Regions from separate parts of the Nonomuraea sp. CA-218870 genome, predicted to be linked through region 4. Evidence: riboswitches for the same ligand, from Rfam matches in the RefSeq annotation. Region 4 holds a riboswitch; each other region holds the start of a gene.
The links. Region 4 has a riboswitch for cyclic di-AMP ahead of ACQEUU_RS20455 (D-alanyl-D-alanine carboxypeptidase family protein). Riboswitches for the same ligand answer to the same signal wherever they lie in the genome.
Positions count from the first base shown of each region.

Region 1: it holds a riboswitch for cyclic di-AMP, as region 4 does, so the genes downstream of both, ACQEUU_RS18075 (CHAP domain-containing protein) here and ACQEUU_RS20455 (D-alanyl-D-alanine carboxypeptidase family protein) in region 4, are expected to answer to the same signal.
Region 2: it holds a riboswitch for cyclic di-AMP, as region 4 does, so the genes downstream of both, ACQEUU_RS02585 (CHAP domain-containing protein) here and ACQEUU_RS20455 (D-alanyl-D-alanine carboxypeptidase family protein) in region 4, are expected to answer to the same signal.
Region 3: it holds a riboswitch for cyclic di-AMP, as region 4 does, so the genes downstream of both, ACQEUU_RS16080 (C40 family peptidase) here and ACQEUU_RS20455 (D-alanyl-D-alanine carboxypeptidase family protein) in region 4, are expected to answer to the same signal.

Region 1 is NZ_JBNJMN010000001.1:3,736,216-3,741,921, reverse strand. It holds gene ACQEUU_RS18090 (HAMP domain-containing sensor histidine kinase) at 96-1,442, shown strand; gene ACQEUU_RS18085 (aldo/keto reductase) at 1,538-2,353, shown strand; gene ACQEUU_RS18080 (Gfo/Idh/MocA family protein) at 2,400-3,356, shown strand; cyclic di-AMP (ydaO/yuaA leader) riboswitch at 3,473-3,610, shown strand; gene ACQEUU_RS18075 (CHAP domain-containing protein) at 3,625-4,353, shown strand; gene ACQEUU_RS18070 (YciI family protein) at 4,444-4,884, shown strand; gene ACQEUU_RS18065 (RNA polymerase sigma factor) at 4,958-5,706, shown strand, end outside.
Region 2 is NZ_JBNJMN010000001.1:528,135-533,840, reverse strand. It holds gene ACQEUU_RS02600 (polysaccharide lyase 8 family protein) at 1-659, shown strand, start outside; gene ACQEUU_RS02595 (CBS domain-containing protein) at 786-1,223, shown strand; gene ACQEUU_RS02590 (ArsB/NhaD family transporter) at 1,220-2,506, shown strand; cyclic di-AMP (ydaO/yuaA leader) riboswitch at 2,720-2,868, shown strand; gene ACQEUU_RS02585 (CHAP domain-containing protein) at 2,882-3,550, shown strand; gene ACQEUU_RS02580 (APC family permease) at 3,655-5,514, shown strand; gene ACQEUU_RS02575 (TspO/MBR family protein) at 5,552-5,706, shown strand, end outside.
Region 3 is NZ_JBNJMN010000001.1:3,318,606-3,324,311, reverse strand. It holds gene ACQEUU_RS16090 (M48 family metallopeptidase) at 1-1,299, opposite strand, end outside; gene ACQEUU_RS16085 (hypothetical protein) at 1,311-2,120, opposite strand; gene ACQEUU_RS16080 (C40 family peptidase) at 2,208-2,768, opposite strand; cyclic di-AMP (ydaO/yuaA leader) riboswitch at 2,842-3,006, opposite strand; gene ACQEUU_RS16075 (NlpC/P60 family protein) at 3,319-4,272, opposite strand; gene ACQEUU_RS16070 (NYN domain-containing protein) at 4,377-5,699, opposite strand.
Region 4 is NZ_JBNJMN010000001.1:4,221,663-4,227,368, forward strand. It holds gene ACQEUU_RS20440 (serine hydrolase domain-containing protein) at 1-242, shown strand, start outside; gene ACQEUU_RS20445 (MerR family transcriptional regulator) at 269-631, opposite strand; gene ACQEUU_RS20450 (signal peptidase II) at 658-1,188, opposite strand; cyclic di-AMP (ydaO/yuaA leader) riboswitch at 1,383-1,516, shown strand; gene ACQEUU_RS20455 (D-alanyl-D-alanine carboxypeptidase family protein) at 1,528-2,439, shown strand; gene ACQEUU_RS20460 (DoxX family protein) at 2,519-2,893, shown strand; gene ACQEUU_RS20465 (YdeI/OmpD-associated family protein) at 2,970-3,602, shown strand; gene ACQEUU_RS20470 (LacI family DNA-binding transcriptional regulator) at 3,551-4,552, opposite strand; gene ACQEUU_RS20475 (VOC family protein) at 4,632-5,018, opposite strand; gene ACQEUU_RS20480 (RidA family protein) at 5,069-5,455, opposite strand; gene ACQEUU_RS20485 (hypothetical protein) at 5,530-5,706, opposite strand, start outside.

The sequences.
Region 1 (5,706 bases), 490 kb from region 4:
CGGCTCCCGTCACGCGCGTCCGCCTGGCGGGAGCATGGGCCTTTCTTTCCCCGCGCGCGGCGGTCCGGCGACGATGCGGTGGGTAGCGTCGATGAGTGCGCCTGTGGGTCCGCTCCCTGCGAGGACGCGTCACCATCATCGCCACGGTCGTCGCCGCTCTCGTGCTCACCCCCGTGGCCATCGCGGTCGTGCTCGTCAGCCGCCACATCGTCGCGGAGTCGACGTGGGAGGCCACCGGGGAGACCGCCGACCGCATCTCCGCCCAGGTACGCTCCGGCGAGCTGGGGCCCGGCAGCACGCTGCCCGTGCTCGACCCCGACGTGGACCTGATCCAGCTGGTCTCCGACGACGGGCGGATCCTGGCCACGAGCGACGCGGCCAGGAGCCTGCCGCGGCTCAGCGACGTGCGGCCGCCGGCGGGCGGGGAGCCCGTCGACGTCACCGACTGCCTGCCCGCCATGTGCCTGTACCTCAGCGCGACGCGGGCCGGTCCGGGAGCCGGGGCGCCGATCGTCTACGCGGGGCAGCCCACCCCCGCGCTGCTCGCCGACCGGAGCATGGAGGTCAACGCCGCCGCGCAGCTCGCCGCGATCCTCGCGCTCACCGCCTGGGCGACCTGGGCGGTCACCGGCTCGGCCCTGCGCCCGGTGGCCCGGATGCGGCGGGAGCTGGACGACATCACCGCCCGTGACGTGAGCAAACGGGTGACGCAGCCGCCGGGCGACGACGAGGTGGCCCAGCTCGCCCGCTCCGTCAACGGCACCCTGGCCCGCCTGGAGCGCTCGGGGGCGCAGCAGCGCCAGTTCGCCGCCGATGCCTCACACGAGCTGCGCACGCCGATCGCCGGGCTGCGCACCCAGCTGGAGAGCGCCCGGCTCTACCCGGACGAGACCGAGGTGCCGGCGCTGGTGGAGTCGGCCCTGCGTGACACCGACCGGCTGGAGGCCATCATCACCGACCTGCTGCTGCTGGCCAGGATCGGCTCCGACGTGGACGCGGCCAGGGAGCTCGTGGACCTGGCCGGCCTGGTCCGCCAGGAGCTCGCCGGCCGCAAGGACCGCATCCCGGTGCGGACCGAGCTCGCCGAGGGCGTGGTCGTCAACGGGGTGCAGCTCCAGCTGGCCAGGCTGCTGGCCAACCTGCTGGACAACGCCCAGCGGCACGCCGAGAGCCAGGTGACGGTCGAGGTGTCGCGCGAGGACGGCCAGGCCGTGCTGGCGGTGGAGAACGACGGCGCGCAGATCGCCGTGGCCGACCGCAAGCGCATCTTCGAGCGGTTCACCCGGCTGGACGCGGCCCGCAGCCGGGACGCGGGCGGCACCGGGCTCGGCCTGGCGATCGCCCGCGACGTCGCGGAGGCGCACGGCGGCCGGATCCGCGTCGAGGACTGCCCGAACGGCGCCCGCTTCGTGCTGCGCCTGCCGGAGGCGCCGCACGAGTGACCTCGTCTCCCGGCCAGGTGATGGCCCGTTCACGACCGGTTCAAGGCGGCGCGGGCGACGGAACCGGGCGGAAGGAGACGTGAACAATCAGAGGCATGAACTCGCTACGGCTTTATCGAGACGGCGTCGAGATCCCGCAGCTCGGCCTGGGCGTCTGGCAGGTGCCGGACGACCAGGCGGAACGGGTCGTGCTGACCGCGATCGAGGCCGGCTACCGCCACATCGACACGGCCACGCTCTACCGCAACGAGGAGGGCGTCGGCCGGGCCGTGCGCGCCTCCGGCGTCCCCCGGGAGAGGCTCTTCGTCGCCACCAAGCTGATGGGCGGCGACCACGACCGGGTGGAGCAGGCCTTCGACGAGAGCCTGGCCAGGCTGGGCCTCGATTACGTGGACCTCTACCTGATCCACTGGCCCGCGCCGGGTCACGACCGGTCCGTCCTGGCCTGGCGCGGCCTGGAGAAGCTCTACCGGGACGGCCGGGCCAGGTCCATCGGCGTGTCCAACTTCACGGCCGGCCTGCTCACCCGGCTCATGGACGACACCGACATCGTGCCCTGCGTCAACCAGATCGAGCTGCACCCGTACCTCCAGCAGCGGGAGATGCGCGAGTTCCACGACCGGAACGGCATCATCACCGAGGCGTGGAGCCCGCTCGGCGCCGGCCGGGGGCTGCTGGACGAGCCGGCGCTGGCGGTGCTGGCGGACAAGCACGCCCGCACGCCCGCGCAGATCGTGCTGCGCTGGCACGTCCAGCTCGGCAACGTGGTGATCCCGAAGTCGGCGACCCCGTCGCGGATCAGGGAGAACATCGACGTGTTCGACTTCATCCTGGACCAGGAGGACATGGCCGCGATCGGGGCGATGAACGCCCACCGCCGCCTCGGCTGGGATCCCGCCACGATGGACTGATCCGCACACATATCGCTTCCTGGGATGAATCTGTACGATCTTCCGGGTGCGTGACTTAGCGTGGGGAATCGCCGCCACCGGCGGCATCGCCAGGACCGTGGGCGCCGTCATCGCCGCGGAGCCGGGGATGCGCGTGGCCGCGGTCGGCTCCCGCGACCTCGGCAGGGCCGAGGCGCTGGCGGCCAAGCTGGGCGCCGAGACGGCCCACGGCTCCTACGCCGAGCTGTGCGCCGATCCGGCCGTGGACGCCGTCTACGTCGCCACCCCGCACGCCCGCCACCTGGAGGTGGCCGAGGCCGCCATCGCGGCGGGCAAGGCCGTGCTGTGCGAGAAGCCGCTCGCCGCCACCGTGGCCGACGCCGAGCGGATGGTCCGGCTGGCCCGCGAGGCCGGGGTCTTCCTGATGGAAGCCATGTGGATGCGGTTCAACCCGTTGATCCGGATGCTCGCCCGCGACGAGCGCTTCGGCGAGATCCGCTCGGTGCGGGCCTCGTTCGGCTTCGCGCTCCCGTACGATCCCGCGCACCGGCTGTGGGCGCCGGAGCTGGGCGGCGGCGCCCTGCTCGACCTGGGCATCTACCCGATGGGGCTGGCCCAGCTGTTCCTCGGGCAGCCCGAGAGCACGCACATCACCGGCTCGCCGGCGGCCGGCGGCGTCGACGCCGAGGCGGGCGGGCTGATGCGCTATCCGGGCGGCAGGCGGGCCCTGGTGGAGTGCTCGCTGGTCGCCGCCTACGCCAACGACGCCTCCGTCGTCGGCACCGGGATGCGGGCCGACCTCGACGCCCCCTTCTGGGCTCCGCGCCGGGTCGTGCTCAGCGGGCCAGGGATGGAGCCGGAGGAGCACGTGCTCGACGATCCGGCGGACAACGGGTACGCGGGCGAGCTGCGCGAGGTGCGGGACTGCCTGGCCCAGGGCCGTACCGAGAGCGCGATCATGCCCCTGGACGACAGCCTCGCCATGATGCGGATGCTGGCCGACGCGCGGAGCCAGATTCCCTGACTTGGGCTTTGCACCCTTGTCAATCTCTTGCCGGATGTATTACCTTGTTGCCCCGTTCAAGGTATACGTCCTGTTTGTCCGATTCATTGCCTTGAACGCCCTCGTATCGCAGGACAGCCCTGCGACCGCTGAATCCGCCCTGCGCGGAACCGGGGACCCACGTCCCTCGGGGTGAATCGGCGCCTCCCGCGCCGTAGGGCAGCTTCCACGCCCGAACCCGTCAGCTAACCCGGTAAGCGGCATGGAAGCAAGGAGTTGCATCTCTTCGATGGTCAGACATCGTCTCCCCCGTGTCCCCAAGTCGAAGCACATCCTCACCGTCGCGGCGACCGCCCTGGTCGCCTGCGCCGTCGGCTCCCCCCTCCCCGCCCACGCCGACCCGGGATCCGACCAGAACGTCCGGCTCACGGCTCAGACCAGCACCGTGCCGACCAGTGCCGGACAGACCAGTGCCGGACAGGCCGCCTCTTCTCAGGCGAGGCCCGCGAAGACCGACCAGATCAACGTCACCGCCGCGCAGGTGCTCGCCCTGGCCAGGTCGCAGATCGGGGTCCGGGAGAACTCCCGGGGCGGCGGCACCAAGTTCCAGGAGTGGTACGCCGGTTCGCAGCGCGCCCTGGAGACCATCGCCCGCGACGGCGGCCACCCCGCCGGCTACCTGAACGCCCCCTGGTGCGCCATGTTCGTCTCCTGGGTCGGCGAGCAGATCGGCGCCCGTCCCCAGATCGGCTGGGACGCCTACACGGTGACCCACGCGAAGTGGTTCGCGGCCAACGACCGCTGGGGCACCGAGGCCAGGCCGGGCGCCGTGGTCTTCTTCGCCTGGAACGGCAGCAAGAGCATCGGGTCCATCCAGCACGTCGGCTTCGTGGTGAAGGACAACGGCAACGGGACGATCTCCACGATCGAGGGCAACACCGGCAACGGGGTGGTCGAGGAGCGGGTCCGGCCCAAGTCCCAGGTGGTCGGCTACGGTTACCCCGAGTACGCCACCTGAGTTCTCCGGAAGAATCCCCTGGGGTTGTCGAGGCGGGCGCCGCTCGTCCGACGCGTTGACGAGACCCGGGACACTGAAGGAGCACACGTCATGAAATTCATGATCATCGGTAAGGGCAGCGCCGAGACCGAGGCGGGTGCCCTGCCGAGCCGGCAGCTCGTCGACGACATGACGGCCTACAACGAGTCGCTGGTCAGGGCCGGTGTCCTGCTGGCCGCCGAAGGGCTGCACCCCAGCTCCCGCGCGGCCCGCATCGTCTACGGCCCCGGCAAGCCCAAGGTCGTCGACGGACCCTTCGCCGAGACCAAGGAGATCATCGCGGGCTTCTGGCTGATCCAGGTCAAGTCCCGCGAGGAGGCCGTGGAGTGGGCCCTGCGCGTCCCCGTCCCCGAGGGCGGGGAGGGCGTGGGCCTGGAGCTCTGGGAGGTCTTCGACATAGCCGACATGCCGGAGACCTCCCTCAGCCCGGAGACCGCCCGGCGCGAGTCGGCGGTGCGCGAGTCCCTGGAGAACCCGGGCCAGGACGCCTGACCGCCCCGCAAGCCCCCCGGCGCGGCTCGGCGCCCGAGTTGCGGCCTTCCGGGGGGACTGTTTGCATGGGCCCGTGACCGCTGCGGAGACGAACCGGGCCGTCGAGGCCGTCTGGCGCATCGAGGCGGCACGGCTGATCGCCGGGCTGGCCGGGCTGGTGCGCGACCTCGGCCTGGCGGAGGAGCTGGCGCAGGACGCCCTGGTCGCGGCGCTCGAGCAGTGGCCGCGCGAGGGCGTGCCGCGCAACCCGGGCGCCTGGCTGATGACCGTGGCCAAGCGCCGGGCCGTCGACCTGATCCGCCGCCAGGAGCGCTACGCGCGCAAGCTCGCCGAGATCGGCCGGAGCCTGGAGGACGAGGAGGATCCGCCCGGCGTCGAGGAGATCGAGGACGACCTGCTGCGGCTGGTGTTCACCGCCTGCCATCCGGTGCTGTCCACCGAGGCGCGGGTCGCGCTGACCCTGCGGGTGCTGGGCGGGCTGTCCACCGACGAGATCGCGCGGGCGTTCCTGGCGCCCGAGCCGACGGTGGCGCAGCGGATCGTCCGCGCCAAGCGGACCCTGGCCGCGCGGCGGGTGCCGTTCGAGGTCCCCGCCGGCGACGAGCTGGCCGAACGGCTCCCGCCCGTGCTGGAGGTCATCTATCTGATCTTCAACGAGGGCTACTCGGCCACCGCCGGCGACGACTGGATGCGCCCGGCGCTCTGCGAGGACGCGCTGCGTCTGGGGCGGGTGCTGGCCGGGCTGATGCCGAAGGAGCCCGAGGTGTCCGGCCTGGTGGCGCTCATGGAGATCCAGGCGTCCCGCGCCGCGGCCCGGGTGGA
Region 2 (5,706 bases), 3.7 Mb from region 4:
TGGGCGCCGGCATCTCCGGCGGCGATGGCGCGCCGGTGGAGACGATCGTGGACAACCGGCGCAGCGCCGCGCTGCTCACCGTGCACGACCAGGACGGCTGGGCGCACCTGGCGGGCCACGGCGGCTACGTCGTGCGCGACGGCGGCGGGCTGCACCGCGTGCGGGAGCACCGGGCGGGCGGCGGGGCGACACGCCCGTACGTCACGCTCTGGCTCGATCACGGCCTGGACCCGGACGCCGCCCGCTACGCCTACCTGCTGCTGCCGAACGCCACGCTGGAGGCGACCAGGGCGCGCGCCGCCGACCGGGGGTGGGCGCGGACGCTCGCCAACACGGCCTCCCAGCAGGGAGTGCACGTCCCGTCGGCGGGGGTGACGGCGGTCAACTTCTGGCAGCCGGGCTCGGCCGGTCCGCTGTCGGCGTCCGGCCCCTGCGCGGTGCTCGTCACCGAACGCGGCGACGGCTCGGCCGCGGTCACCGTGTCGGATCCGCGCCGCGACCTGACCGGCCTGACCGTCACCTGGGACCGTCCGGTGCCGGAGGTCACGGGATACCCGCCGGCTCTGCTGTCGGCCGCGACTGGGCGGCGGCTGACGCTCAGGTTCGGGGCCCTGCCGGACTCCGCGACGGTCACCGTCCGGACGGGCGGCGTCCGGTGACGGCGTGGGAGAGTGTGATCGAGGTGCCTGGGCCGCAGGTGTGATCACTTGATAGGTTGTCCGCTGGTGAGCCGGGAAGTCTGGTCGGCAGGTCCTCATCCGTACGAGCAGGAAGGACGTGCCCCCATGCGCGCCAGAGACCTTGTCGCCGACTATCCCGTCGTCACTTTGGACACGCCGATCCTCGACGCGGCCAGGCTGATGGCCGAGCAGGATCTGCCCGGCCTGATCGTCCAGGGTGACGAGGGGTTCACGATCCTGTCCGGCACCGAGGCGCTGCGGCTGGCCGTGCCCCGCTACATCGCGGACGATCCGGCGCTGGCGCGGGTGGTGGACGAGGCGCACGCCGACACGTTCATGGAGGCGCTGGGCGGCCGTACGGTCCGTGAGGCGCTGCCGCGTGACCGGCGCGAGCTGCCGGTCACCGACCCCGACGCGACCGTGCTGGAGATGTCGGCGCTGATGGCCCGCACCCGCACCCCGCTGGTCGCGATCGTCGAGGACGGGCGCCTGCTGGGCGCGGTCACGCTGGAGCGGCTGCTCGACAGGATGCTCGGCACATGACCCTGGTCGCCTGGGCGAGCGTGGCGGTGTTCCTCGCCGCCTATGCGCTGATCGCCACCGAGAAGGTGCCACGGATGGCGGCGGCGCTGGGCGGGGCCGGGATCATGCTGGTGATCCACGCCACGGACGCCCGGGCGGCGTTCTTCTCCGAGCATTCCGGGATCGACTGGAACGTCATCTTCCTGCTGCTCGGCATGATGATCATCGTCGGGGTGCTGAAACAGACCGGCCTCTTCGAGTACCTGGCCATCTGGGCGGCCAAACGCGCCAAGGGACGGCCCTTCCGGCTGATGGTCCTGCTGGTGCTGATCACCGCCGGGGCCTCCGCGCTGCTGGACAACGTGACCACGGTGCTGCTGATCGCGCCGGTGACTTTCCTGGTGTGCGAGCGGCTGGCCGTGTCACCGATTCCCTTCCTGATCGCGGAGGCGCTGGCCTCCAACATCGGCGGCGCCGCGACGCTGGTGGGCGATCCGCCCAACATCATCATCGCCAGCCGGGGCGGGCTGAGCTTCAACGACTTCCTCGTCCACATGGCGCCGATGGTGATCGTGCTGATGGTGGTGTTCGTGGGCCTGTGCCAGTTGATGTGGGGGCGGTCGTTCCGGTACGACCCCGCCCGCGCGGCCGAGGTCATGGCGCTGAACGAAAAGGAGGCGATCGCCGACCGGCGGCTGCTGTGGCAGTCGCTGGCCGTGCTGGCGCTCGTGCTGACGGCCTTCGTGCTGCACCCGGTGCTCCACTACTCGCCGTCGGTGGTCGCGCTGCTGGGCGCCGGCGTGCTGGTGGGAGCCACCCGGGTGACCGCTGAGGAGTCGCTGGCCGAGGTGGAGTGGCCGACGCTGGTGTTCTTCGCCGGGCTGTTCGTCATGGTCGGCGCGCTCGTCCACACCGGGGTCATCGAGCAGATCTCCTCGGCCGCGGTCGAGGCCACGGCGGGCCGGCTCGACGTGGCGACGATGGGGCTGCTGGGCGGATCGGCGGTGCTGTCGGCGATCGTGGACAACATCCCGTACGTGGCCACGATGAGCCCGATCGTGGCCGAGCTCGTCGAGGCGAACGGCGGGGAGCCGGCGCAGGTGCTGTGGTGGGCGCTGGCGTTCGGCGCCGACCTGGGCGGCAACGCCACGGCGGTGGGCGCGGCGGCGAACGTGGTGGTGCTGGGCATCGCGGCGCGCAACGGCACGCCGATCAGCTTCTGGGAGTTCACCAAGTACGGGTTGATCGTCACGGGGGTCACCGTGACCCTGGTAGCGCCGTATCTGTGGTTCCGCTACCTCTAACAAACCTACTCAAAGGTAAAATATTCGCCCGGAAACCCCTATGCCATCGAGGATCCCGGCCCGCGCACCCCAGCACGACTTGCCTCGCTTCTTGCCCGGCTATTACCTTGGAGAACGTAGATGGCACGCGCTTGAGCAGCGCTTTGACGTAAGAACCCGCGCGTTGCCGATGTATTGCCGAGACCGCGCCCGCATGCGCAAGTCCGCAGGAATGCGGCGCGGCCGCCGAATCCGCTGTCAGGCGGAACCGGGGACCCACGTTTCTCCGGGGTGAATCGATCGCTCTTTACCTATGAGCGACCGTAGGGCACTTCCACGCCCGAACCCGTCAGCTAACCCGGTAGGCGGCATGGAAGCAAGGAGCAAACCCCGAGCATGGTCAAGCACATCCTCGATCGCCTGCCCAAGAACGTCGCCCGCCATACCGTGAGCGCGGCCGTGGCCCTGGGCGCCGCGTTCGCCGGCACCTCGGCCCTCCCGGTCGCGGCCGCGACGGCCACCCCGGCCCAGCCGCCCGCCGCGCAGCAGCAGAACCCGGCCACCGCCGTGACCGCGCAGAGGATCCTCCAGGTCGCCGAGTCGCAGATCGGCGTCAAGGAGAACACCGCCGGCGGCGGCACCAAGTTCCACCAGTGGTACATGTCCTCGCCGCGTGCGGCCGAGACCCTCGCCCGCGACGGCGGCGGCACGCCCGAACTGTACGCCAACGCCCCCTGGTGCGCGATGTTCGTGTCCTGGGTCGGCGAGCAGGCCGGCGCCCGGTCCACCGTCGGCTGGGACGCCTACACCGTCACCCACGCCCAGTGGTTCAAGGACAACGGCCGCTGGGGCACCGTGGCCAAGCCCGGCAGCGTCGTCTTCTTCGACTGGGGCGGCAGCAAGAGCATCAGCGCCGTCGACCACGTCGGACTGGTGAAGAAGGACAACGGCGACGGCACGATCACCACGATCGAGGGCAACACCGGCAACGGCATGGTCGAGGAGCGGATCCGGCCCGTCTCGCAGGTGACCGGCTACGGCTACCCGGAGTACAAGGCCGCCTGAGCGGCCCGGCCGCGGTGTCGCACGTACGCACCCGCTCTTGACGACGGCTTGGCGTGCCCTGCGACGCCTCCGGGGGAAACCCAGGAGGTGAAAGCACGTGCGACATGACGACGCTGCGCTATCAGCAGGACCCGGCGAAGATCAGAAGGTCGCCGCTCAGCGGGCGGCGGCTGCAACTGCGCCACGGTGAGGGCGACAAGCGTCACCTGACCAGCCTGCAAGGACTGTCGGCGCTGTCGCTGGACGCCCTCAGCTCGGTCGCTTACGGACCGGAGGCCGCGGCGCTCGTCCTGGCCGGGGCCGGAGCCGCCGCCGTGGCGCTGACCCTGCCGATCACGATCGCCATCGCGGTCCTGCTGCTGATCCTCGTGTTCTCCTACCGGCAGGTCATCGCCGCCCACCCTGACGGCGGCGGCTCGTACGGGGTCGCCAAGGAGGAACTGGGCCGCCGGGCGAGCCTGCTGGCCGCCGCGGCCCTGGTCGTGGACTACGTGCTGACCATCGCGGTCAGCCTCGCGGCGGCGGCCGCCAACCTGGCCTCGGCGTTCCCCGTGCTGCGGCCGTACCTGGTGGAGACCTGCCTGGCCGGGGTGCTGCTGCTGACGGTCATCAACCTGTTCGGGGTGTCGGACAGCGCGCGGTTCCTCATGCTGCCCATGGGCCTGTTCGTGCTGTCGGTCCTCGGCGTCGTGGTGGTCGGCCTGGCGCGGTCCGGGCCCGCCGCCACGGTGGGGACACCGGAGCAGATCGTCGCCACCGAGGCGCTGACCGTGATGCTCCTCCTGCGGGCCTTCTCCTCCGGCTGCTCCTCGCTGACCGGGATCGAGGCCATCGCCAACGGCGTGCCCATGTTCCGCAACCCGCGCGTCAAGCGCGCCCAGCACACCGAACTGATGCTCGGCGTGCTGCTCGCCACCCTGCTCATCGGCCTGGCCGCGCTCATCCGCAGGGACCAGGTGGTGCCCCGCGAGGGCGTCACCATCCTGGCCCAGCTCGTGGCCGGCTCGTACGGGACCGGCTGGGCGTTCTACGCGACCAACGTCGTGGTGGCGCTCGGCCTCGGCCTGGCCGCCAACACCAGCTTCGGCGGCCTGCCGGTCCTGCTGAGCCTGCTGGCCAAGGACCGGCGGCTGCCTTCGCTGTTCGCGCTGCGCACCGAGCGGCCCGTCTACCGGTACGGCGTCGCGGTGGCGGGATTGCTGGCGGCGCTGCTGCTGATCGCGGTGGGCGGCGACACCCAGCGGCTCATCCCCATGTTCGCCATCGGCGTCTTCATCGGGTTCACCATGAGCCAGGGCGGCATGGTCAAGCACTGGCACCGGCTGCGTCCGCCTCGCTGGCGGCGCGACCTGCTGCTCAACGGCACGGGGGCGGTGCTGACCTGCGTGGCCGCGCTGGTGCTGCTGGTGTCGAAGTTCACCGAGGGCGCCTGGGCGGTCGCCGTCGTCATCCCGGCGCTCATGCTCCTGTTCACCCGGATCGAGCGCTACTACGGGGAGGTGGCGGCCAAGCTGGAGATCGGCGCCGTGCCGGTCAGGCCCGCGCGGCCGCCCGCCGCCGTCCACCCCGGCAAGAAGATCATCATTCCTGTCGCCGGGATCGACGCCGCGACCGAACGGAGCGTGAGCGCCGCCATGGCACTCGGCGGCGAGATCGTGCTCGTGGCGGTCTGCTTCACCGAGGAGTCGCGGCGCTCACTGCGGGAGGCCTGGGCCCGGTGGGATCCCGGGGTCCCGCTGGAGATCATCGTCAACCCCGCCCGCACGGTGATCCATCCGCTGCTCGACTACATCCGCCGGGCGGACGAATCGGGCAACTGGACCATCGTCCTCATCCCCATCCTGGAACCCCGGCACTTCCGCTTCCGCATCCTGCACAACCAGCGGGGAAGGCTGCTGGCCGCCGCGCTGAGGGAGCGCTCCGACGTGCCCGTCTGCCTCCTGCCGTTCCATCTCGGCCCATGACCGGGTTACCGGCCGCATCACCGGGCACGGGAAGCACATGGTCGTCACTTCCCCTCCGCGCCGCCGCTGGGTCGCGCTGCCGGTCTTCCTGGTGGTCGTGGCGCTGGTCGCCGTCATCGGGTCGCTGTCCGCGTCCGGCTCCGCCGCCGAGTACCTGTCGCTGCAGCGCCCGGCGTGGGCGCCGCCGCAGTG
Region 3 (5,706 bases), 900 kb from region 4:
CGGGTGGGAGGCATAGAGCACATATTCGACCGCATCTGGCGACAAATCAGAAATGTTGGCTGTTGCCAGGCGTTTCTGCATGGCCGCGAACGTGACCGGGTCCCGGGTCAGGTCCAGGGCGTGGGCGTCGGCCCTGGCCTCGATCTGACGGCTGACGAGGTTCTGCGCGGGCCCGGACAGGAACGTCGCCAGCGTCATCAACCCCATGATCGCGCCCGCCGCGCGCCAGTCGGCGATCGACGCCACCCCGGCCCGCCCGCGCACCCGGCCGAAGACCAGGTAGAGCAGGATCGCGCCGAACGCGGCGCCCAGCGCGCCCACGAGCGTGCCGTGCAGCACGTCGTTCTCCTTGGCGTGCCCCAGCTCGTGCGCCACCACCAGCTCCACCTCCCGCTCCGGGGCCTTGAGCAGGGTGTCGTAGACCACGATGCGCCGGGTGGCGCCGAACCCGGAGACGTAGGCGTTCAGCGCGGTGGTGCGGCGCGAGGCGTCGGCCACCAGCACGTCCTCCACCGGCACCCCGTCGCGCTCGGCCATGGCCAGCAGGTTCGTCCGCAGCCGGCCGCCGGGCATCGAGTGGAAGTCGTTGAACACCGGCTCGAACACCACCGGGTAGACGAAGGAGGCGGCCACGGTGAGCGTGAACGCCCCGGCCGCCGCCGGGATCCACCAGCGCCTGAACCGGCGGGCCAGCGCCACCACCGCCAGGATCATCACGGCCAGCAGCGCGGTGTTGATGGCGATGCTCTTGAGCCGGTCGCCCGTCCACGACACCCAGTCCTGCGTGGACAGGCCGTAGTCGCGCAGCACGGTCTCGAACCAGACGCCGAGCGGCCAGCGCAGCGCCTCCTCCACGACGGTGAGCGCGAACACCCCCAGCAGGACCCGCACCCACCACGGCCCCCGCATGGCCCCGAGGACCTTCGCGCCCAGCGGGGTGGCCACCAGCAGGCCGGCGAAGACGAGCGTCAGCCCGAGCGACAGGTAGCCCGGCACCGCGGTGGCGGCGTCGAACGCCCGCGCGCGGGCGAGTTCCCCGGCGGTGAAGTCCGCGGCGGGATCGGCGGGCACCTCCGAGGCCCCCTGCAGCGCCTGCCAGGGCGTCGTCAGCCCTATCACCGCGAGGATCGCCGCCCCCAGCGCCATCCCGGCCACCCCGGCCTGCCGCCACCTCCCGCGATCAGGCTCCGCGCCCGGCCGCTCCCGCCGTTCCGGGCGTCCGAGGGATTCCTCCGGGTACGCGGACGCCCCGGCCGGAGGCTCGCCCATGGTGCCGTTCCTGTCGTGGCCGTCGTCCACGTCCCGTCCTCTCACCCCAGCTGGTCCCGCACGTAGTCGCGCCACCCCCGGGCCAGGTCGCCGGGCGTGAGCCCGTGCGCGGCGAGCGCCCGGTCGGCGCCGACACTCCGCGCTTCACGGTAGAGCCTCACCAGGGTCCCCTCACCCAGGGTCGCCGCCAGGAACCGACACGCCAGCCACGCCTCCTGGTACGCCCGCGCCTGCCCGTCGCCCGGGGCGCGGAAGCCGGCGGGACCGGGCAGCCCGCCGGGAGTCCGTCCCGCCCGCACCTCGGCCGCCAGCTCGGCCGCGGCCACGGTGACCGGCAGCCCGGCGTCCCGGTAGGCCACGTAGTCGGCGAACCCCTCGTACAGCCAGATCGGGAGGCCGTCGGTGCCCGCGGCCACGTGCGTGAGCTCGTGGGCGAGCACCACGTCCCTGCCGGTCGGGTTGAGCCGGGCGAACCCCTCGGGCACCACGATCACCCGACTGCCGTCCGCCACGGCCGCCAGCCCGTCGAGTGACCCGGTGCGGGCCAGCCGCGCGGCCTCGGCTCCGGAGGCGGGCGCCAGCACCAGCGGGCGCACCGCGCCGCCCAGCACCGCCGACACCCGCCGCCCCGCCGCGTCGGCCCGCCGCGCCAGCTCGGCCAGCGGCACGGGGCCCGCGCGACGGCCCGCGACCAGCGCCCGCCCGTGGCGGGCGACGCTCAGCTGCCCCCGCCAGAGCGCGCGCACCTCGGCCAGTTCGTCCGCGACGGCGGCCACCGGTCCCGCCCCGTCGGCCGAGGCGACGGCGAGGACCAGCCCCGCCAGCCCCGTCAGCGCCGCTCGACGGCTCACGTTCCCGGACACGCTGCCCGATGCTAGCCGTTCGGGGACGCCGAAGGCCCCGCCCCCCACCTGCGGGGACGGGGCCTTCGCCGTCGGTCACAGACCGGGGCGCACCGCACCGGCGAACGACGACTTGCGCCATCCGCTCAGCTTCTCGATACGCACGGTCTTGCCCGTGCTCGGTGAATGGACCATCTTTCCCTTGCCGACGTACATGCCCACGTGGCCGAGCCCGCGGAAGAACATCAGGTCACCCGGTCGCAGGTTCTTGTAGGAGACCTTCTTCTTGATGCGCGCGAACTGGCTGTTCGTCACGCGCGGGATGGACACTCCGGCCTTCTTCCAGGCGAACTGGACGAGCCCCGAGCAGTCGAACGCGTGCGGCCCGGTGGCCCCGTAACGGTACGGGTCACCGATCTGCTTCTTGGCCACCGCGACGGCCTTGTGGGCCTTCACCTGCTGCCGGGCCGACTTGCTCCGCTTGGCGGTCTTGCCGGTCTTGGCTGTACTGGCGGTCTTGCCGGCCTTGGCTGCCTTGACAGCCGTGGCCGTCCCTGCGGACTCCGCCGCCTTGGTGACGGTGGCCCCCGCGGGGGCCACCGGCTCCGCCTGCGCCGCGGAGGCGTGGAGACCGACGCCTCCGGCCGTCACGGTCATCGTGAGCGCTACGCCACGCAGGGCAAGACGGGACAGACGGGGGTTATGCGAAGAGGTAGACAGGATTGCTCCTTGAGTCTTCCACGAACGCCTACCGGGTTAGCTGTCGGATTCGGGCCTGGAAGTCGCCCTACGGCGCGTGACGCGCCGATTCACCCCTGATCCCGCTCTGAAATGACGGAATCTGTGGTTCCCCGGCTCCGTGCTCCTGGCTGCACGGATTCGGCAGGCCACCGCCCCGCGCCCAGAGAGGTGCGCGGGGATGCGGCGGTGGCCGGCGGATGTGCGACCGCATCGCGGCGCCTGCGGCACCCGAGATGACGGCCGGCGGCGGGCATGGCGTGACCGCCGCGACGCCAGAACCTACGCCGGAACGTCACGTTCTGGCAAAGGCCCGGTCAACGAGTAAAGGCCGGACAAGCCCGCTGTAAGAACAGGGATCCCTGCTGGACCTGGAGCCTCGTTATGCGAATGTGACCATACTCACACTTCGGACTCTGACGGCAAGTCAAGTCACATGTGTCACAACAGTCACAAAAGCCTCAGAGGCTCACGGGCGCACCGCGCCGACGAGGCGTCGTCCGTACGAGGAAAGTGGGACGACCTTCACCACGTCGCCGGTCTGCGGAGCGTGCACGATCTTGCCGTTCCCGGCGTAGATGCTCACGTGTCCGAGGCCCTCGCTGAAGATCAGGTCGCCCGGCTGCAGCGCGTCGAGCGAGACCCGCCGGTTGGCGCCCCACGCCCACTGCTGCCAGGTCGTCCGCGGCAGCGACACCCCGGCGGCGCGCCAGGAGGCCTGGGTCAGGCCGGAGCAGTCCCAGCCGCCGGGGCCGGTGCCGCCGAACTGGTAGGGCTTGCCGACCTGCGCATAGGCGAAGTTCAGCACGGCCACGGCGCTGCCGGAGGCGGGGCCGGTGTACTTGATGCCGGTGCTGTTCGGATCGCCGGCCCGATAGGCGCCCAGGCGGTTGAGCAGCTTCTTCTGCTGGGCGATCAGCTTCTCGACCTCAGCGCGCTCCCGCCTGATCTCGTCGCGCTTCTCGTCGGCCTCGCCGAGGGCGGCCTGGGCCTTGTCCCGCTCGGCCTTGAGCCCGCGGTTCTCCCGGTCGAAGGCGGCCAGCATGCCGGCGCGCTCCTGGGACAGCCGGCCGGTCAGCGCCATCTGGTAGAGGAGGTCGTCGGGCCGGTCGCTGGTCACCAGGCTCGGCAGCGCGGTCAGGTCGCGGCCGACCTGGTAGCCGTTGACGGCCATCGCGACCACCTGCTGACGCAGCTCGGTGACCGTGGACAGCTTGCGCTTGTAGCCGTCGTCGAGCTTGTCGTAACGCTTCTTGGCGTCCTTGTAGCTCTCGGTGGCCGTGTTGTAGCGGTCGACGACCTTGTCGGCCTTGTCGTTGAGCTTCTCAAGCTTGGCCTTGGCCTGACTGATCGTCGGTTGTGGATCAGCGAGGACCCCTCCCGCCGGAACGATGATCAGCCCGATCACAAGACCTGCGGCCAACGGCGCCCGGCCCACCCTCACAGCTCGCCTCCAGGGGGAATAGATCTGGGGCGAAATAGTACAGAAGCGCAAGGTGGGGTCTCACCTAAACACTCATTTGTCATCTAAGCGCGGCCGAGCCTGCGCAGCAGCAAAGCAGACGGAACGGGTCTGGCGCCCATCCGGCGCACGGACTCGGCGACCTCCCGGTCGGAGGAGACCACGGCCATGGCCCGGCCCGGCGGCTCCGCCCGGACCAGCTGACGGATCAGGTCGTCGGCGATCTCTCCGGGTGCGCTGAACAGCACCCGCACCCCGCGCGGCGCGACGACCTGCACCGGCGCGTTCAGCTCGGCGCCGTCGAAGACCACGGTCACCTCGACCCTGGTCTGCGCCACCAGCCCGCCGAGCCCGGTCATCAGCCGGTTGCGCTGGTCGGCCAGGGTGAGGGTGCCGTAGCCGGTCTTGGTCACGTTGTAGCCGTCGATGATCAGGTGGATCTGCGGCAGGGCGAGGAGCTGGTCGAGCAGCTGCGGGTCGTCGTCGGCGAGCGCGCGGGCGGGCACCCCCCGCACCCCGGGCGTCTCCCCGGAGACGGCGGCCACCGAGTCGGCCGGGCGGGAGATGGTGGTGGGCAGCGCCAGCTCCCTGCGCAGCCCGGCGGAGGCGTCCTGCAGCGCGTCGAGCAGCACCCTGATGCGGGCGTCCTCGATGCTGCGGCCCTCGCGTGCGGCCCGGCGCGAGGCTTCGAGCTGCTTCTCCGTGTCGGCCAGGCGCTCGCGCAGCCGGCGCAGCTCGGTCTCGCCCGCGCTCCCGGCCGCGACCGCCGCGGCCCTGGCATCCTGGGCGGCGTGCTCCATCTCCTCGGCCCGGCGCACGGCGGCCTTGGCCCGCTCGCGGGCGTCGTGGAGCTTGCGGCGCAGGTCGCTGTTCTCGCTGCGGGCGGTCTTGAGCTGCTCGCGCAGCCGGTCGGTCTCCTCCTTGGCCGCCGACTTCTGCGCGGCGAGCTGCTCGCGCAGCCGGGACACGACCTCCTCGCGCTCCGAGCCCTCGGCCGCGGCGGCGCTCTGCTCCAGGTCCGCCCGCGCGGTCTCGATCATCTCCTCCCACCCCGGAGGGCGGGTCAGGTAGGCGGCGGCGGCGACGAGCACGGGATCGGCGGCGGGCGGCAGGTGGCCCTCGGCCAGGGCGGAGACCAGCTCCGGCCAGCCCGCGGCGACGTGCTCGGCGACGGCCTCGCGGAAGTCCTTGTCGTTCTCCAGCTGGGCCGCGATGGGGGCGCCGCCCAGGCGGGCGCGTTTGCGCGGGTCGAACCTGGCGATGCCGCGCAGCGGCGGCGGGACGGCGGCGGCGGGCATCGAGCCGAGGACCTGGGCCGCCAGGTCGACGACGTTGAGCCGCACCTGCTCGGGAAGCGGGCGAGACAGGCCTTCACCCGCTGCGCTCATCCCACTG
Region 4 (5,706 bases):
TCGACCGCGTCCTGCGGGTGCCGGTCCGCATCGGCACCGGCTTCGGCCTGCCCACCCCGGACGCGTACTGGTACGCGCCCGCGGCGTTCGGGTTCGGCGGCATGGGCGGCTCGATCGGCTTCGCCGACCCGGAGAGCGGCCTGGCGTTCGGGTACGTGATGAACCGCATCCGGCAGGGGCCGGACACGCGCGCCGCGCGTCTGCTCGACGCCGTCAGGAAGGCGATGGCGGCCCGGCCCTGACGGATCCGCCCTTCATCCCGCGGCGCCTACTTCCGGGTGCGGACGGCGTCCAGGTAGGCGGCGATGGCGTCGCGGTTGCGGGCCAGGCAGTCGATGCGGGCGGTCATCCGGTCGCGCTCCCGCTCCAGCGCGGCGATCATCTCCGGGGTGGCGTCCGGCAGGTGGATCTCCCTGGGGCCGTCGAGGCAGGGGAGGATCTGCTTGATGATCCGGGTGGGCAGGCCCGCCTCCAGCAGGCCGCGGATCTGCATCACCCGGTCGACCTGGCTCTCGTGGTAGTCGCGGTAGCCGTTCGCGGACCGGGCGGGATGGATCAGGCCCTGCTCCTCGTAGTAGCGCAGCAGCCTCGGGGGTGTGCCGGTGCGCTCGGACAACTCGCCGATCCGCATCTGATCGCTCCTTCGGCCTCGGCGGGCTACGCGCCCGGCCGCCCGGCGGCGGCGTCCTCGCCCGCGAGCGGGATGCCGCGCAGGGTGAGCAGGACGAGGATGACACAGCTGACGGTCAGGGCGATGTCGGCCACGTTGCCGACGAACAGGCCGCCGTAGTCGATGAAGTCGACGACATGGCCGCGCGCGAGGCCGGGCGGGCGGAACAGGCGGTCGAGCAGGTGGGAGAAGGCGCCGCCGAGCAGCGCGCCCAGCACGACGGTCCACGCCCGGGAGCCCAGCCGCCGCCCGGTGTAGAGGATGCCGGCCACGGCGCCGGCTGCCGTCAGGGTGAACACCCACGTGGCCCCGGCGCCGATCGAGAATGCGGCTCCGGGGTTGAACAGCAGCCGCAGCTGGATCAGCTCCGGGATCACCGTGACGCGCTCGCCGCCAGAGAGCGCCGCGACCGCCCAGAGCTTGGTGAGCTGGTCGGCGACGAGGACCAGCCCGGCGAGCGCCAGCATCCACCCGTAGAGCCGCCTGCCCGTGGTCTCGGGCTGTCGTCCGCTCGGCACCGTCGACTCCGCCTTCCTTCGGCCTGCGCCCAATCTAGTGGAACGGGAGAAGCCGCTCACCGGTCACCGGCGTCCGCCGCGTCAGAGGGCCGACCGCCCCGAACTGTGCTGTTTGCCAACATTTGCGTTGTTTGTCAGGTTGCATTACCTTAATCCCAAATCTGCCTAGTCCGTGCGCTGCCTGACCCCCGGGGAGCGCACGGCCGCCGAGTCCGTTCGCGGAGCCGGGGACCCAATCCCTTCGGGGTGAATCGGCACGTCACACGCCGTAGGGCACTTCCACGCCCGAACCCGTCAGCTAACCCGGTAGGCGGCATGGAAGCGAGGAGCGATTCCCTCATGCAGCTCACCCACCGGCTGAGCGGCGCGCTGCTCGGCCTCGTGGTCGCCGCCGGCGCCACCACGGCCACCACGGCCACCGCGCCCGCCGCCCACGCGGCCCCGCCGGTCGCGCACGTCGCACCCGTCCAGGCGGCTCCCGCGCACGCCGCCGACATGCCCGCCGTCCTCGCCCCGGCCGCCCACGTGATCGACGCCACCACCGGCCGGGTGCACTTCAGCAAGGAGGCCGACCTGCGCAGGCCGGTGGCCAGCCTCACCAAGATGATGACCGCGTACGTCGTCCTCCAGCGCGCCGAGCCCACCGACAAGGTCGAGGTCACCGCCGACGACGTCCGCTACGCCTCGGCGGGCGGCGCCGCCGTCGCCCACCTGCGCGCGGGCGACACGCTGACCGTCGAGAACCTGCTGTACGCGCTCATGCTGCCCTCGGGCGCCGACGCCGCGCACGCGCTCGCCCGCGCGTACGGGCCCGGCGTCGAGGAGTTCGTGGCCGAGATGAACGCCACCGCCCGGCGCCTCGGCATGGACGACACCGTGTACGTCAACGCCGACGGCATGCCCTACGGCGGCGGCGGTCACTCCACCGCCCGCGACCAGGTCCGCCTGGCCCAGGCGGTGCTGGAGAACCCGACGCTGGAGAAGGTCACCTCGGCCCGGTACCACATGGTCCCCGCCACGTCCGAGCACGGCTCGTACTCCTGGCGGAACACCAACCGCCTGCTCGGCACCCCCGGCGCGCTCGGCGTCAAGACCGGCTTCACCCGCGCGGCCGGCTACACGCTCGCCTTCGCCGCCGACCGGGGCGAGAGCCGGCTGGTCGGCGTCCTGCTCGGCGAGAGCGACTCCAGCCGCCGCTTCCAGACCGCCGGGGCCCTGCTCGACTGGGCCGCCGCCGCCGTCCAGCAGTAGCCGGGGTGGTCGCCCGGCCGGGGCCGGCACCCTCTACAGTCCTGTTGGACCTTGATGGCGCGTGAGGACGGGACCCCCCATGGATTTGGCGTTGTGGATCGTCGCGGGCCTGCTCGCGGCCGTGTTCGGCGTGGCCGGGCTGATGAAGCTGACGCAGCGCAAGGAGACGCTCGCGGCCTCCGGCCTGGCCTGGACGGAGGACTTCTCCGCCGCGACGGTCAAGGCCATCGGCGGCCTGGAGGTGCTGGCCGCGTTCGGGCTGATCCTGCCGGCGACGTTCGGCATCGCCCCGGTCCTCGTCCCGCTGGCGGCCGCCGGCCTGGTCCTCGTCATGATCGGCGCGGCGGTCACGCACGCCCGCCGCGACGAGTATCCGGCGATCGCCGTCAACGCGGTGCTGCTCCTGCTGGCCGCCTTCGTGGCCTGGGGCCGGTTCGGCCCCCACGCCTTCTGAACCCGAATCCGATCGCGGAACCGTACGTTCCGCGATGGCTCCTAACGTGGTCACCAGACGACGAGAGGAGCGGCCCATGCCGCCGGAGAACCCCACGGCCGGTCACCCGCGCGGTGAAGCGCCGGCGCTGCACTTCGCGGACGCCGCGGCATGGGAGGCGTGGCTGGCCGTCCACCACGCGGACGAGGGCGGCGTCTGGCTGACGATCGCCAAGAAGGGGTCGCCGGTCGAGACGGTGACCATCCGGGAGGCCCTGGACGTGGCGCTCTGCCACGGCTGGATCGACAGCCACCGCAAGGCCCGCGACGAGCACGTCTACCTGCAGCGCTACTCGCGCCGCCGCAGGGGGAGCCCCTGGTCGAGGGTGAACGTGGAACGGGTGGAGGCGCTGACCGCCGCCGGCCGGATGCGCCCGCCAGGGCTGGCGGAGGTCGCCGCGGCCCGCGCCGACGGCCGCTGGGACGCCGCCTACGCCGCGCAGCGCGGGGTCGAGGTCCCGCCTGACCTGGCCCGGGCGCTGGCCGCCGACCCGCCGGCCGCCGCCCGGTTCGCCTCACTCGGCAAGACGGCCCGCTACCACCTCATCCTGCCGCTGCTCAAGGCCAGGACCCCGGCCGGGCGCGAGGCCGGGCTGCGCCGGGCGATCGACGGCCTGCTTCAGGACGCCGTCGAGACCCGCTCCACCAGATCGGGCTGGAAGACCACGTGACGATGCTCGTGACCGTCCGGGCTGTTGACCTCCTCCAGCAGCATGAGCGCCGCGGTACGGCCGAGCTGCCGGCGCGGCTGCCGGATCGACGACAGCGGCACGGCCGCCGCCGCCGCGAAGTCGATGTCGTCGTACCCGAGGATCGCCACGTCGGCGGGAACCCGCAGGCCGCGCTGGGTCAGCTCCTGCAGCACGCCCATCGCCACCAGGTCGTTGGCGCAGAACACGGCCGTGGGCCGCGCCCCGGCGGGCAGGCTTGCGAGCTCCTCGCCGGCCGCGCGCCCGGTGGCGACGGTGAGGTCCGGCAGCGGGATCACGGTCAGCTCGGCCTCCCCGCCGAGCGCCGCGGCGAGGCCGTCGTGGCGGTCCTCCACCTGGCGGACCGCGAACGGCCCGCCGGCGAAGGCGACCCGCCGGTGCCCCCGCTCCAGCAGGTGGCGGCCGGCCAGCCGGCCGCCCAGCACGTCGTCCACCGAGACTGCGCAGCCGGAGGAGTGGCGGGAGGAGCTGTCGAACGTCACCACCGGGATGCCCCGCGCCACCAGCCCGCCCAGCCGCTCCCGCCGGCCCGGGGCGTTCACCGGCGTGATCAGCACGCCCAGCGGGCGCTCCTCCTCGAACATCCGCAGCAGCCTGGCCTCCCTGGCGGCGTCCTTGCTGCTGTTGACCACCATCACGTTGACGTCCACGTCCTGCGCGACGGTCTCGACCCCGCCCAGCACGTCGATGAAGAACGGGTTGGTCAGGTCGAGCGCGACCACCGCGATCGTCCTGCTGCGCCCCGCCCGCAGCTGCCGGGCCGGGCCGTTGCGCACGTAGCCGAGCTGCGCCACGGCCGCCTCCACCCGCAGGCGCGTCTCGCGGGCCACCATCTCGGGACGGTTGAGCACGTTGCTCACGGTGCCGACGGAGACCCCGGCCAGTCGGGCGACATCTTTGATGCTCGGCATCGTTCCTCGGTCGTGAAGAGCAGTGGCGATCAAACCGTACCAATGCTTCCAGCGCCGCTCACCACCGGGAAAAGCCTCCTCAGCGCGGATCGCGCCGCAGCGGATGCTCCGGCGGCACCTCCACCAGCACGATCCGATGGCCGTCGGGGTCGGCGATCCACAGCTCGACCAGCCCCCACGGCTCCCGCCTCGCCTCGCGCAGCACGGTGACGCCCGCCCGCCGCAGCCGCTCCTCCTCCCGCCGCACGTCGCGGACCTGCAGCCACAGCTCCAGGCGGGCGCCGGCCGGGCCGCCCGCCTGGCCGGACAGCTCCAGGAACCCCTGGCCCAGGAAGAACACCACGCCGGGATGGTCCGGCGGCCCGAACTCGCGGTAGACCGCCAGGCCGAGCGTCCCGCCGTAGAAGCGGCGGCTGCGCTCCAGGTCGGCCGGGCGCACCAGCACGCGGCTGCTCAGCACCTCCATGCCGGGACCCGTTCCCCGGCGGCGCCCCTTCAGGCCCCGCCGGGCCGCGATCAGGAGGACCGGCGGGCGTACACCTCGATCTCGATCTTCATGCGCGGGTCGGCGAGCCCGCACACCATCATCGTCGCGGCCGGGCGGACCTCGCCGAACCGGCCGCGCAGCACCGGCCAGCAGGGCTCGAAGTCCGCGCGGTCCGGCAGCATGTACCGCACCCGGACCACGTCGCCGAAGCCGCACCCGGCCTCGGCCAGCGCGGCCTCGATGTTGGCCAGGCACTGCTCGGCCTGCTTCACCACGTCGTCGGAGATGGTCATGGTGGCGTAGTCGTAACCGGTCGTCCCGGACACGTGCACCCAGTCGCCGTCCACCACGGCGCGGGCGTAGCCGATCTGCTCCTCGAAGGTCGAACCGCTGAGAATGGCACGTCGCTCTGTCATGCGCCGCACGATAGGTGATCGCGGGCGCCGCGTCGAAGGCGTTTCACGGGCCGGGACCGGCCGCGCCCGCCAGCTCACGCCACCTTGGCGGACGGGGCCCGCCACGTGTTGCACGCGCCCGGCTTGCCCGACTTGTAGCCCTGTTTGGCCCAGTAGACCCGGTTGGCGGTCCTGCCGTCGTTCTTGTTGAACCTCTCGTACGCCTTGGGGCGGCTGACCTTGAGGAACGCCGGCCAGTCCTTGACGGTGCG